One region of the Bacillus sp. FAU20 genome, then DNA from elsewhere that is predicted to be linked to it. Evidence: riboswitches for the same ligand, from Rfam matches in the RefSeq annotation. Region 1 holds a riboswitch; each other region holds the start of a gene.
The links. A riboswitch is a leader RNA that binds a small molecule or an ion and turns the genes downstream of it on or off. The one in region 1 is predicted to bind thiamine pyrophosphate.

Region 1 (4,953 bases):
GCTGACTTCAGTGATACAACATGATTTAATGGGGAACGTACGACAGCTCCAATTGTTTTCACTGGAATTTGTTCGTTTGCTTTTGCCATAACAACATCTGGTTGATAATATAGGCCAACCGTTACTTTTCCTGCAGCTGCTAAAGTTAATGGGTCAGTCGGATTGGAAGGGAATTTAATATTCACCTTTACACCTTCTTCTTTAAAGTAGCCTTTTTCAATTGCTGCATAAATAAAGCTATGTACCGCATTTGGGTACCAATCAAGCATGACCGTTATTTCTTTTTCTTTTTTACTCTTATCTGATGCTGAATTACTAGAACATCCAGCAATCATTGCAACTAATAATGTAAACACAAAGATGCGTTTTAATAATTTCATGAATGCTTCCTCCAACTAATGAATTTCTTTTCTAATATCGAAATAAGTATGACGAAGAAAATAGCTAATAACGATAACAATACAATGGGTGCAAATACACCTGCTCCGTCTAACTGCGTCATCATTCTTTTACTGAAATATCCTAGCCCAGCTTGTGCACCGAGCCATTCACCAATTGCTGCCCCAATTACACTAAGCGGAACTGCGATTTTTAAAGCTGAGAAAAAATAAGGAAGAGCAGACGGCAATTTTAATTTAAGAAAAACATCTTTTTTCGTTGCCCCGTATGTAACTAAAAGCTCTTCCCATTCTTTTTTCGTACTGCGTAGTCCATCATACGTATTGACCGCAATCGGGAAAAACGTAATTAAAACCGTAACAACGACTTTACTCCAAATCGTATATCCAAACCATAAAACGAAGAGCGGAGCAAGCGCTGTAATAGGAATCGTTTGTGAAGCGACTAATAATGGATAAAATGCTCTCTCCATCCATGTACTCGCATTCATTAACATCGCTAGCCCTACCCCAAGTACGATAGAAATTGCCACACCTATTAAAACGACATATAATGTTGCCGGCAAATGAACCGTAAATAATATATCTTTTAGTTTCCATATCTTCATTACAATTGCAGACGGTGACGGTAAAATGTACATTTCATCTACAATTATTGCTCCTACTTCCCAAAGGGCAAGTAAGATACTAGAAAGTGTAAGAGCAGGTAATAGCTCCTTCAACCGGTTCATCATACGAGTACCTGCCTTTGTAACATACTAAGAAGCTCATCTTTCAGCGCCAATACTTCCGGTTTATATAAATCTTTTCGTGTTCTGTTATGATCAAGCGGCACTATCCGCTCAGTCAAAGTAGTTATCGGCTGCTGCTCCACTACTAAAATTCGATTAGAAAGAAACAATGCTTCTTCCACATCATGAGTAATAAATAAAATTGTTTTTTCCCACTCTTTCCATTGTTCAAACAGCCATTCTTGCAAAGATGCCTTCGTTAAAGCATCCAACGCGCTAAACGGCTCATCTAATAACAATATCTCCCCGCCTGTTAATAAAGTTCGAATAAAAGATACACGTTGTCTCATACCCCCAGATAAATCTTTCGGATATTTTGTCTCATACCCTTGTAAACCAAATTTATGCAATAGTTCCTTTGCCTTTACTTGTGCTTCTTTCTTCGGCACGCCTTGGCATTCTAATGGCAAAGCAGCATTCTCAATAATCGTTCTCCACGGCAAGAGCATATCTTTTTGAGGCATATACCCTACAGGATGGCTCTTTGTTTCTATCAGCTCTATCTGACCAGTACTTACTTCTTCTAAACCTGTAATAAGGCGAAATAAAGTACTTTTCCCACATCCACTCGGTCCGATAATACTTACAAACTCTTTATCTTGTATAGAAGCATTTAATTCATTGATGATTGGTTTCTCATCATAATGAAAACAAACATTATGAAATTGTAGTATGTTCTTGCTCCTCAAATCCCCACATCTCCTTACGATAGGACATATCCCAGAATAAATATTCAAATCGACTGGAATATAGGAAAATCTCCTCTAATCGGTCAAGCTCTTTTTCAGACTTTCCAACTGCCATTTCATTTAATAAATCTATTAACCAAATACAGAGGTTGCCGTATTCTTCAGAACTATATCCTTGAATCCACTCACCAAAGAATTCATGATCCCTTGCTCCCGGAATATCATTTAAACGCTTTCCAATCTCCCAATAGCTCCACATACACGGAAGAAGTGCTGCTATTAATTCTGCAAGTGTGCCATTTTGAGATACAGACATCATGTAATTTGTATAAGCTAAATTTTTAGCAGATGGCTTTGCAGACTCTATCTCCTCTATAGAAATTCCAAGTCTTTTTGCATACTGTTTATGGATTGTCATTTCTCCATTTAATATTCCATCAATTTGTTCAGCAAATTTCCCCATAACTTGTGGATTCGTTGCCTTTACAACACCGATAGCATATAACTTTGCATAATCTAACAAGTATAAATAATCTTGAATAATGTAATACTGAAACTTATCTTTTTCTAACGTACCATCCCCCATACCTACTACAAATGGATGATTATGACTCATCTCCCAAACTGGTTGTACAGTTTCTAATAATCTATCGCAAAATTTCATTTCTCTATCCCCTTCCAGTATGTGTATATAAATAAAAAACCACTTCTCTATATAAGAAGTGGTTACAGCCAATAAAATTATAATTTATTCGTTGTTCCACTTCCCTTCGCTAGTATTACCTAGATCAGGTGTTATAAGGGTTAAGGATTATTCCTCTCTCAGCACAACAAGCACCCCTAGTGGTTTCAATATGAAATTTTCAAATAAAAAAGCCCCGTTTCTATACGCAAAGAAACGGGGACTCATTATTAGTGTCCGAATTGCTTCCCTACGCTAGCATAATCTAGATCAGGTAATAAAAAGGATCAAAGACTTAAGGTCTTACTCTCAGCTGGCAACACCAGCTCTCCTAGCAAACTATAAAATTATCACTGTCAGTATAACACCGTAATAAGACATCATCAACTTTTTTAATTTTCTTAATTATCAACATAATATCGAAGTTATACAATACATACATTCTATTTTAGAAAATAAAACACCAATTAATTGTATAAAAAGGAATCATTATCCTCAAAAAATTTATTTTTATATTGATTTCATATTACATTTATGTGAATACACCCACTATATTATATCTTTATACTATAATAAAATTACAACTATACAACTAGAGGAGGTCTCTATTCCATGAATATGAAAGCTACTGCTTTAACAGCAACTACTGTAGCGATTGCTTCTTTACTTCCTTCTATGGGTGAAACAAATGTACAAAAAGCAAACGCTGAACAATTATCTAATATTAAAACTGGGTATGTCAAAGTCGATCAAGTAGCATTACATACAGAAGATAACGTAAAAAGCACATCAATTGATACAATTCGCTTTAATACAAAAGTGAACATCCTTGAAACAACTAATGGTTGGTATAAAGTATCTGTTCATAATAAAGTAGGTTATGTACAAAAAGATGCTATTTTACTAAAAAACAAACTTCAATCTAATGATCAATACATCGTTAATGCTAATGCATTAAACGTTCGCTCTGAACCTAATTTAGAATCTTCCATTTTAGATGTATTACCAAATGGCAAGTTTATTACCGTTCAAGAAGATCAAGGCGAATGGTATAAAATCTCACATAATGGCCAAACAGGTTACGTACAAAAAGCATTCATCTCTAATGGTTCACAACCCTTAGTAAAAGGAATCACCGTTCAAAATAATACAAAATATACCGTTGCAACACCTAATCTAAATGTACGTAGCAACGCTAGTACAAGTAGCGCTCTACTCGGTTCATTACAAAACGGTACACAAGTACAAGTAGTAGAAACTGTAGGAACTTGGTATAAAATTCGTTTTGGCACAGGATACGGATATGTAGCAAAACACTATGTAGTACAAAATCAACCACAAGCTAAAACAGATCAGCCTTCATCAATTCCAGCTGCTTTCAAATTCCCCGCTCAAGGAAGAATTAGCTCAACCTTTGATATACGCTGGGAACAAATGCATTATGGTATAGATATTGCCGCTCCAGGAAACGTCTCTATCCAAGCTGCTGCTGCAGGTAAAGTTGTGAAATCTTATTATTCAGCTAGCTATGGCAATGTTGTTTTCATTGCGCATCAAATCAATGGGAAATTATATACAACTGTTTATGCTCATATGAAGGATCGCACTGTACAAGCTGGTGATCAAGTACAAACTGGACAATTAATAGGTCATATGGGAAACACAGGTCATTCATACGGGCAACATCTTCATTTTGAATTACATAATGGAGAATGGAATTTTGAAAAAACAAATGCAGTAAATCCACTGCCATATTTAGTTAGGTAAATTGTATGCCACGCAATATACCTCTTATAATTGAATACGTAGCCTTTTTAGGTTTAATCTGTTGTTTAATCATTTACAATACAAACATTGTATTTTTATCTATTATTATTGCTTTTGTTGCATTAGAAATTATGATGGAATCATTTCAAGTGCAACTAAAACAAAAAATTGCCCATATTTATAATGCTATTTTTCTTTTAAGTGCTCTCATAACAAATATAATTAGTAATGGCTTTTATTTATCTACTGTATTTCCAGTATTCTTTATGGCTGTTTTATTATTTGTAGCTAGATATATTAATGTCCCTTATAACCAAAAACAAAAACAAGAAGCTTAGAAAGAGGAGACACTGTGTACCAATCTTTCAAAGATACTCCAATAAAATACATATTGAATTTGTATAAGAAAACCAATACTTTTTTTGGTATACAAGGAAGTTATACTGCACAACTCCTCCTATATGGAATGCTTTTTCTTGTCTTAATCACTTTCTCCTTGTTTTACTAACAAAAAAGGATCTCACATAAACTGGAGATCCTTTTTAATTTATATGAATTTTTCATATCGAAAATATTGTTTATCCACAAGCATATTTTTCATAAATAAAGCTCAGATTATATTTTTT
Region 2 (4,953 bases), 310 kb from region 1:
CATTCTTTCCATCGAAAGATTTCACTATATTTTTTATTTGTAATCCGCTCATTTTTCACTTGGAAGGAATTCATTTGTAAAAGCATCTTTTACATCGATTTTCTTTTTAATAACTTTGTTGTCATATAAGAAATTCATGTAATTCGTCCAAATTTCTTCCTTCTGTACTCCCCATGCTTTAGCATCATCTTGATACTTCGTACTTAACCATTTTTGGCTTTCTTGAACTAAATCTTTATTTACATCTGGAACAGCTTTAATTAAAATATCAGCAGCTTCTTTCGGTTCCTTAATTGCAAAATTATAACCTTCTGTTGTTGCACTCATAAACTTTTTCACAAAGTCTTTATCTTGCTTCGTATGTTTTTCACTCGTAATAATAACAGGACTATAGAAATCAAGCGCTGGGTCTAAGTCTTTTACCATAATCGTATTTAACTCTTTTCCTTGGCGCTTCGCTTCAATTCCATCCCATCCGTAATAAATCCATTCAAAGTCTGCATCACGGCCGATTGATTTAAAGAAATCGGTTTGTCCTAAGATGATTTTTTCAACTTTATTAAAATCAGCTTGATGCTTATCCATAATCGTCTTTAATGTCGCTTCTTCTGCTGGTCCTCCCCAGCCGCCGTAACGTTTACCTTCAAAATCTTTCGGTGACGTCATATTATCTTTCTTAAGTGATGCAAATGCTGAAGTGTTATGCTGAATAATCGCTCCGACAGATACAACAGGAATCCCTTCCACACGAGCCAACGTTACATTTTCTTGTGCGCTTATTGCGAAGTCAGCTTTTCCTGATGCTATCATTTGCTCTGCTGTTACATTGTCACCCGGTTGAATAATTTCTACATCTAATCCTTGCTTTTTGTAATAATCTTTCGTTTGTGCTACATATAAGCCAGTATGATTCGTATTTGGAAACCAATCTAATACTACTTTTACTTTTTGATCTTTACTTTTACTTTCTTCTTTCTTCGCCGGATTACATCCAGCCACACCTACCGCTACTAAGGCAGCTAACATAACTTTCAAACCTTTTTTCATTTTCTGCCGTCCTTTCTATATATCCATGGTGCTGTTATTCTTGCCATAAACTCTACGATAAAATACAGGCACAATGTCACCATAACGATGATTGCTGCAACACCAAATACTCGGGCAGTCAAAAAAGATTTTGTAGCCCTCGTAAGCATAACGCCTAATCCTTCACTTGCACCGAGCCATTCTCCGATAATTGCCCCCATTACGCTATATGTAACTGCAATTTTTAAGCCTGAGAAAAAGTATGGAAGCACTGCTGGAAATTTTACTTTCTGGTAAACTTGCCATTTCGTCGCCTTCATTGTTTGTAACAGCTTCAACATGTTTTTATCTACTGTTTGAAAACCTTCTAAAATACTAAGCGCAATTGGGAAGAAACAAACGAGTATTACGACCATTACTTTCGGCAACATCCCATATCCAAACCAAATAATAAATAGTGGTGCAAGTACAACAATTGGAATTGTTTGCGAAATAACGAGCAATGGATTTATTAAAATACGAAATAACGGTATAACGTCCATAATAATTGCGATGCTCGTCCCCAATAAAATTGCAAAGAATAGTCCAATTATAACTTCCTGCAGTGTTTGCATCGTATTTGGTAATAGTAAATCTTTCATCCCAATTAATTCTTGAACAATGGCAGAAGGCTTTGGTAAAATCCACGGTTCGATTTTAAATAATGAAACAGATCCTTCCCATATCGCAATGAGAAGGATAAGCCAAATAGTTGTAATAAGTTTAGATTGCTTCTGGTTTTGCATATTCATCACGGTACTTCCAAACCTTTTCATCTATCGTTACACCAGTGCTTGGACGATAATGGATTTTAATAGAAGTAATCACTTCTTCTGCTCCAGCATCGACGCAAGCTTGTTGTGCACGTTTAACGACATCAAGAAGTACATCTAATTCTCCTTCCAAAGTTGTTTCCATTGCCCCTACTTCATAACGAACTCCCGATTGTTGCACAACTTCAATTGCTTTATCGACAACAGAATATACATCTTTCGTTTTCGCTTGTGGTACTACTGAAAATGACATTGTAACTTGTTGTGACATAATAAAATCCCCCTTATAAAATTAAATTTCAAAAATAAGAAAAGGCTTTCCTACTGCGTAGGAAAGCCTTGTATGCAAGTTATTATAGAATAACATATGCTACATCACTTTAAGTAACTCCCTACGCTGGCATTATCCAGATCAGGTTGAGGGTCGATGTTTACTTACATCCTCTCAGCCAATTGGCTCCCCGGTCCTTAATTCGTTTTCATTGTAGCATGATTTATTTTATTGAACAAACAAAAGCATGCATAATCATTTCATTATTTTTGGAAAATATCCAACTTTTTCACCATAAGCTAATAACTGCTGTATAAATTCTTTATTAATTGCTGGTACTTTCAATTCTTTTTTCTTAATCCATTCATTCGTTCTACGCGTCCCCATTACAATTTCAGATTGCTGTGCTCCATCTCCTGCAACTTGAGAAGCAATTAACTCTGCTATTACTTCATTTCCCTTTGCTAATTCAAGTCCGGCATTTTCATATTCTGAAAGTGGAACCATTTCAAGATTGTATCCACACTCTCCAATTAGCTGTATAAATTGTTCAAACTCAATTTGATGTGGATGACAAATATGTAACGTCTCTCCTACAATTTGCGCATCTTGTAAATACGATACAATTGATTTACTAGCAAAATCAATTGGTGTGAAATCAACTTTCCACTTCACATTTGGTGCTTTCCCAATTAATAGCATTGTTTTAATAAGACGATAAAATGCGTTTCCTTCAATATTTTGTTGGAACGAACCTGTTTCTGAATGACATGCTAAATTACCTGCACGATAAATATTTCCACGCAAACCATTTTTCATTGCTTCACGAACAATGTTTTCCGCTTGTAGTTTACTATTTGAATATACATTCTCTAAGTCTACACTGTAATTAAAATCACCAGTTTTCATGTATGTATCCCATTGATCTACCGCTAATTCTAACGGGATACCAATTGTAGAAATAAAATGGAATGTAGCGCCTTTTTCCGCTAATGCTAGCATACGGCTAGTCCCTTGTACATTTATATTTTCAAATTGTTTTACATCTCCAAAATGTCTTACATCTGCACCGCAATGAATTATCGTATCCATCTTAGAACTGATGAACATAAATTCTTCTTCGCTCATCCCAAGATACTCTTCTCCTAGATCGCCAGCTACGGCCTGTATACGCTGTAACCATTCTTCACATATATCATTAAAGTAACCTGTTAATGTATCTATAATTCTTTGCTGCACATCTTTGGTTGGTCTTACTAAACAATAAATAGTAGCAGATGTATCTCTTAGCAATTCATATAATATGTGTGATCCTAAATAACCAGTAGCTCCTGTTAAAAAGACATTTGAAATCTGGGTTTCTTCCAAAACGTTTGCATACGTAATAGTATCCGGTTCGTGAATCACTTTATATTCACGAAATACTTCTTCTTTCTCTACTTTTACTTCTCGCTCAATTCGAGCTAATCCATATATCGTTCTTTCTTTAAAGAAATCTTGAATTGTTAAATGTGAGAAATCTTCTTTTAACAATGTTAAGACTCGTAATACTTTCAATGAATGTCCACCAATTGTAAAGAAATCATCATGCACTCCAACTTTTGAAATTCCTAATACTTTCGCCCAAGCATTCGCTATTTGTTTTTCTGCTTTATTAGAAGGTGCAACATATTCTTGTAGACGAACCGGTTCATACTTTTCTTCTAACTGAGCTAACTTCTTAACATCAATCTTTTTATTAGGTGTAAGTGGTAATTCATTAATATAAATTAGTTTAGATGGCACCATATAATCTGGTAATTGCTCTTGTAACTGATAAACTAATTCTGGTATTTCTTTTTTATTTAAAGTTGTATAGAACGCGATTAAATATTGGCTACCTTCCTTACTCTTCTTAGCAAAAACAGCATTTTCTTTTATATTATGATTTTGAAAAATTTTACTTTGGATTTCTCCTAGTTCAATACGATGTCCTCTAATTTTTACTTGATCATCTTTCCGATGTAAAAACTCTATATTTCCATCCTCTAGCAACTTAACGATATCACCTGTTTTATATATATTAACTATAGGATTAAAAGGGTTCGGAATAAAAGCTTCAATTGTTTTATTAGGTTTATTAAAATAGCCTTTTGCTAATCCTACTGAATCTATATATAATTCACCAGGTACACCAATTGGACAAAGATTCATATTCTCATCCAAAATCATAACTTGATAATTAGAACATGGTTTACCAATGGGAATACTCGCAACATCCTCATTTAACTGACTAGGTATTTTATAAGTTGTCGTCACTACAGTACATTCTGTCGGTCCGTATACATTATGAATTTCAACATTTGTACCTATTCTTTCTCTCCACAATTTAATAACCTCTACAGGCAACATTTCACCGCCAATCGCAATTCTTTTTAGGGAAGCTAGCTTATATATATCTTCTTCTGCTAAATACGTTGCTACTTGTCGAACAAAAATTGTTGCTAATGCCAAGATCGAAGTTGCTTTCACTTTATAGATTGCATGTGCAAATGCTTCTACAGACAATCGCTCTTCCTCTAATAATACATACAAGTTTCCTCCACAGAATAAAGAAGCAAATGACTCCCATACAGAGGCATCGAAACTAAAGGAAGGAAATTGGGCAAATACATCCTCTTCTGTCAATTCATATTGCTTTTTCATCCAAGTATACAGATTAACAACGCCTCTATGTGCTAACATCGTTCCCTTTGGATTCCCTGTTGAACCAGATGTATAAATCATATAAGCTACATCATCACAATGAATAGACAACTTTACATCTATATCTTCACAAGTTTCACTATCATAAATTGAAACAGT
Region 3 (4,953 bases), on a different contig from region 1:
ATGGAACAACTAATTATATTCTTACGAAAATGTATGAGGAAGATATGACATTTGAAGAAGCACTGAAAGAAGCACAAAATAAAGGAATTGCTGAGACAAACCCTATATTAGATATAAGTGGTTCAGATAGTGCGTGTAAATTGTTACTTTTGACAAACCGCTTAATGGAAACAGAGAAAACACTTACTGATATACATATAAAAGGAATCGAGCACGTTACAAAACAGCAAATTCGAAATGCTAAGGAACAACATAAAATTATTAAATTAATAGCATCAACATATAAGGATGAGGGTGGCAATATCAATTTAAATGTTGAACCGTGCCAAATAGAAAAAAAACATCCGTTAGCAAAAGTAAATGGAACTGAAAAAGGAATTACGTTCTTTACAGATACGATGGGACAAGTTACTACAATTGGTGGGGCTTCTAATCCAAGAGGCGCTGCAGCTGCAGCTTTAAAAGATGTAATTAACTTATATCGAAAAGATTTGTAAGACTGTACCGCCCTTTATAAAAAATACATATGTCGTGGACCTTTTGAGAATGAAATAAATATGCAAAAATGATTGCAGGGGGGAAGAAATTGTTTAAGGATTTTAAAGTTGTTAAAGATCGTCCCGTTTATATTCAATTGAAAGATTATTTGAAGAAGATGATTATGAAAGGGCATTTGCTCGGGGATCAAAAAATTCCATCAACAAGAGAACTAAGTGAATTACTAAGCGTGAGTAGAAACACTGTACTCGCTGCTTATGCAGATTTAGAGCAAGAAGGACTCATTTATGCAGTTAAAGGAAAAGGGAACTTTGTTGCGAAGGTGGATATATCTAACACTTCGTCTGTTGAAATAGATTGGAAAAATAAACTTAATACAGTGACCGCATTAGCGGATGAATTAGATTTAATGAAACATGGTGTTCGTTGGGAAAAGGGAATGATTGTTTTTAATAGTATAGCCCCGGATGAGAAGCTATTTGATGTTGAAAATTTCAAAAGAGCTTTTCTTACTCGTATGTCCATTGAAGGGGACATCGTATTGAACTACGGATATGCAAAGGGATATAGACCGTTAATGAATTATTTACTTCATTACATGGAAATGAAAGGTGTAGACATTTCAAATAAAGATATTCTAATTACAAATGGATTTACAGAAGGATTGGATATTGTACTCTCTTCTTTATCAAAAAAATCCGGTCGTGTCATTTGTGAGAATCCAACTCACCACGCTGCACTTAAGCTTTTCCGTTTACATGGACTTGAAGTTCATGGGATTGATATGCATGAGGATGGTATTGATACGAATGAAGTTGAAAAAAGTTTGCGTGAAAAAGATTTTGATTTTGCTTATTTAATTCCTTCTTATCATAATCCAACTGGTATTGTTACGAGTTCAGAGAAAAGAACGGAATTGATGAGGTTATTCTCAAAATACAACGTTCCTATTATAGAGGACGGATTTAATGAAGAACTACGTTATTCAGGTTCACATTTAGCTCCATTATTAACTTTTGCTGGAGCTGGCAATAATGTGATTTATATTAGTAGCTTTTCAAAGGTACTTTTCCCTGGTTTACGTGTAGGCTGGATTATTGCAGATAAAGAGCTGATTCATTATTTAGAAAGCGTAAAAAGAGCAAGAACGATTCACACATCTACGCTAGATCAAGCTGTTCTGTTTCAATATTTACATGAGGGATATTTTGAAAAATATTTAAAAAAGGCAAGATCTGTTTATAAGAAAAAATATGAGTTAGCTGTCGGGACATGTAACCAGTACATTCCTTTTAAAAGAATGACTGGAGATGGTGGACTTCATTTATTTATAGAGCTAGAAGAGCATATGAACGCCCGCACACTTTTACAAAAGTGTTATGAGAAAGGCGTTACGTTTTCACCTGGAGATGTTTTTTACTCTGATGGAGAAGGAGCGAACACTTTCCGATTAGGATTTTCGCGCTTGAAAGAAGAAGCAATAGTTCGGGGAATTAAAATAATTGGTGATACATTAAAAAATGAAATTTGGAGTTGAGAAAATGAAAATCGGTGTTATTATGGGCGGGGTATCGTCTGAAAAACAAGTTTCAATTATGACGGGGAATGAAATGATTGCTCATTTAGATAAAAATAAATATGAAATAGTTCCAATTACATTAAATGAAAAAATGGATTTAATTGAAAAAGCGAAAGACATTGACTTTGCGTTGCTCGCATTACACGGAAAATACGGAGAAGATGGGACAGTTCAAGGAACACTGGAGAGTTTAGGGATTCCTTATAGCGGAAGTAATATGTTATCTAGCAGTATATGTATGGATAAAAATATTTCGAAAAAGATTTTACGTTATGAAGGTGTAGAAACACCAGATTGGATTGAACTTACAAAAATGGAGGATCTAAAGCTTGATGAGTTAGATAAGTTAGGATTTCCATTAGTAGTAAAACCAAACTCTGGCGGATCGAGTGTCGGGGTGAAAATCGTTTACAATAAAAATGAATTGATCTCAATGCTAGAAACTGTATTCGAATGGGATTCTGAAGTAGTAATTGAGAAGTATATAAAAGGTGATGAAATTACATGTTCAATTCTGGATGGAAAACAGTTACCTATAGTTTCAATTCGACATGCAGCCGAGTTTTTTGACTACAATGCAAAGTATGATGATACTAGTACAGTTGAGGAAGTTATCGAACTTCCAGCAGAAATTAAGGAACGTGTAAATAAAGCGTCACTTGCTTGTTATAAAGCATTAAAATGTAGTGTTTATGCAAGAGTTGATATGATGGTGAAGGACGGAATTCCATATGTAATGGAAATTAATACATTACCAGGGATGACACAATCAAGTTTATTGCCAAAAAGTGCAGAAGCAGCGGGAATTAGTTATAGCAAACTATTAGATATGATTATTGAAACATCATTAAAAGTTAGAAAAGAAGAAGGATTTTAAGGGAATTATATAACTAATTCTTTTGACAGTTTCACGAAGTATGCTATGATGAATACATTATAAAAATAAAATATTTATCCACTAGGGGGGCCTTTTATAGGCTGAGATCAAATGTGATTTTGAGACTCTTAGTACCTGATCTGGTTAATGCCAGCGTAGGGAAGTGGGAAAGACGTTGCTATTTAATGAGTAAATAAATACTGTCAATTTCACTTTCTTTACGCCTGTAAAGAAAGTTTTTTTATTTTACAGCTTTAATAATTGTGGATAAATACTTATATTTTATACATTATTGGAGGGATTTAAATGACTTTTTCACAATCATTACGTAAAGAAGTAGATTCAATTTGGGAAGCGAGTTTTAACCATCCCTTTGTAAAAAAACTTGGTGAAGGAACGTTAGATTTAGCTAGTTTTCGCTATTATGTGCTTCAAGATTCATATTATTTGAGTCATTTTGCTAGAGTGCAAACTTTAGGAGCTGCAAAAGCTCTTGAATTAGAGACGACAGCTCGTATGGCACACCATGCTCAAAATACATATGAGGCCGAGTTATCTTTACATGAGAATTTTGCTAAAAAGCTAGGGATAACAAAAGAAGAAAAAGATAATTTTATTCCTGCGCCAACTGCATATGCGTATACTTCACATATGTATCGTGCTGCCTATGAAGGACATTTAGGAGATATCATTGCAGCAATTTTACCTTGTTATTGGTTGTATTATGAAATTGGCGAACGCTTAAAAGAGTGTCAGCCGGAAGAGCCAATTTATAACGAATGGATTTCTGCTTATGGATCTGATTGGTTCCGTACGCTAGTTGAAGAACAAATTACACGTTTAGATACTATCGCTGAAAAAGTAACAGAGGCAGACCGCAAGCGTATGAAACAGCATTTTATTATTAGCAGTCAATATGAATATTCATTTTGGGAAATGGCTTATACATTAGAAAAGTGGCCAGTGGATACAGACGTAAAAGACGTAATTGGATAAAGAATAGAAGTAATGTTATAGATAGGTATGGATCATACCTATCTATATATTTTTTCTTGTTAAATTTGCGTAAAGTTATTAGTGCTACGGATATGGCGAAATAGAATATCGATAAGTTAGCTCATTTAATTGTCTACGAATTAACTGGATAAAATTCTGTCACACTTATTTTACAATCAAAGAACGTAAAGATTGGTGGTATGAAGTTAAATAAGAAAAGAAACCGGCTCTGTTAATTGTAACGGATTTACTTTTTCTTTACGGGAATTTCTAAATCATCATGGAATGCTGTTCATACAATATGCAAATATGCATATTGTATCTTTTTGAGTTCTTTATGTGTTAAAATTAAATATAGGGATATGGAAATATAAAGAAGCAAAAGCAGGAATATCCAATGAATTTTGAGAGGTGTTATATGTTTACAAATAAGAAATTAATTCGATTTGGTTTATCTTTGTTTGTGTTTTTAGGGATAATTAATTTTACAATAAGCTATTTCCAAACATATCTTGAAACAGCAGCAGATATCAAATGGGTAATTCCAGAAATTTGGAAAACTATTTTGCTAGATGTTCCTCAAGGTATACTTGTCCTTTTAGGCGCAATTGCTTTATATGATTTCACAAAAGAGGCATCACAAAAAGACGCATCAATCTAAGTGTGTCTTTTTTGATTAGCAATTTCATAGAGAGTTTTGCTGGAGAAATAGAAAAAAAAGCCCTAATCAGGGCTTTTTTTTGTAGAAATTTCTTAACCATCATAGAAACCGGTTACTAGGAGGTGTTGGCATTTATAGTACAGAAAAATCTAAGCGGCAGACGGAAATATATAGGAAATGGCACCATAATTATTGAGAAATTAATTGAACTTAGTAAGTATAAAGATATGAAACTAGAATTTATATTTTTTAATTTTTATTTATCCCACCAATCGGGCTGTCCGTAAAAGCCCGATTGGTGAGGACTAATAAAAGTTTCACTTTATCAATTAAAAAACATTA

Region 2: another riboswitch for thiamine pyrophosphate. It lies ahead of AC0OM3_RS26180 (MTH1187 family thiamine-binding protein); the one in region 1 lies ahead of tenA (thiaminase II).
Region 3: another riboswitch for thiamine pyrophosphate. It lies ahead of tenA (thiaminase II); the one in region 1 lies ahead of tenA (thiaminase II).

What each region holds. Positions count from the first base shown of each region.
Region 1 covers NZ_JBVYHY010000027.1:408,901-413,853, reverse strand. Annotated here, with positions in the region: gene AC0OM3_RS27785 (ABC transporter substrate-binding protein) at 1-380, opposite strand, end outside; gene AC0OM3_RS27780 (ABC transporter permease) at 377-1,129, opposite strand; gene AC0OM3_RS27775 (ABC transporter ATP-binding protein) at 1,129-1,878, opposite strand; gene tenA (thiaminase II) at 1,847-2,542, opposite strand; TPP riboswitch at 2,627-2,730, opposite strand; TPP riboswitch at 2,791-2,903, opposite strand; gene AC0OM3_RS27765 (SH3 domain-containing protein) at 3,173-4,327, shown strand; gene AC0OM3_RS27760 (hypothetical protein) at 4,333-4,665, shown strand; gene AC0OM3_RS27755 (DUF3965 domain-containing protein) at 4,906-4,953, opposite strand, start outside.
Region 2 covers NZ_JBVYHY010000027.1:95,178-100,130, reverse strand. Annotated here, with positions in the region: gene AC0OM3_RS26195 (ABC transporter ATP-binding protein) at 1-52, opposite strand, end outside; gene AC0OM3_RS26190 (ABC transporter substrate-binding protein) at 49-1,047, opposite strand; gene AC0OM3_RS26185 (ABC transporter permease) at 1,044-1,817, opposite strand; gene AC0OM3_RS26180 (MTH1187 family thiamine-binding protein) at 1,789-2,109, opposite strand; TPP riboswitch at 2,211-2,312, opposite strand; gene AC0OM3_RS26175 (non-ribosomal peptide synthetase family protein) at 2,365-4,953, opposite strand, start outside.
Region 3 covers NZ_JBVYHY010000026.1:740,649-745,601, forward strand. Annotated here, with positions in the region: gene AC0OM3_RS25580 (homoserine dehydrogenase) at 1-497, shown strand, start outside; gene pdxR (MocR-like pyridoxine biosynthesis transcription factor PdxR) at 587-2,035, shown strand; gene AC0OM3_RS25590 (D-alanine--D-alanine ligase) at 2,040-2,954, shown strand; TPP riboswitch at 3,028-3,133, shown strand; gene tenA (thiaminase II) at 3,261-3,950, shown strand; gene AC0OM3_RS25600 (DUF3937 domain-containing protein) at 4,348-4,611, shown strand.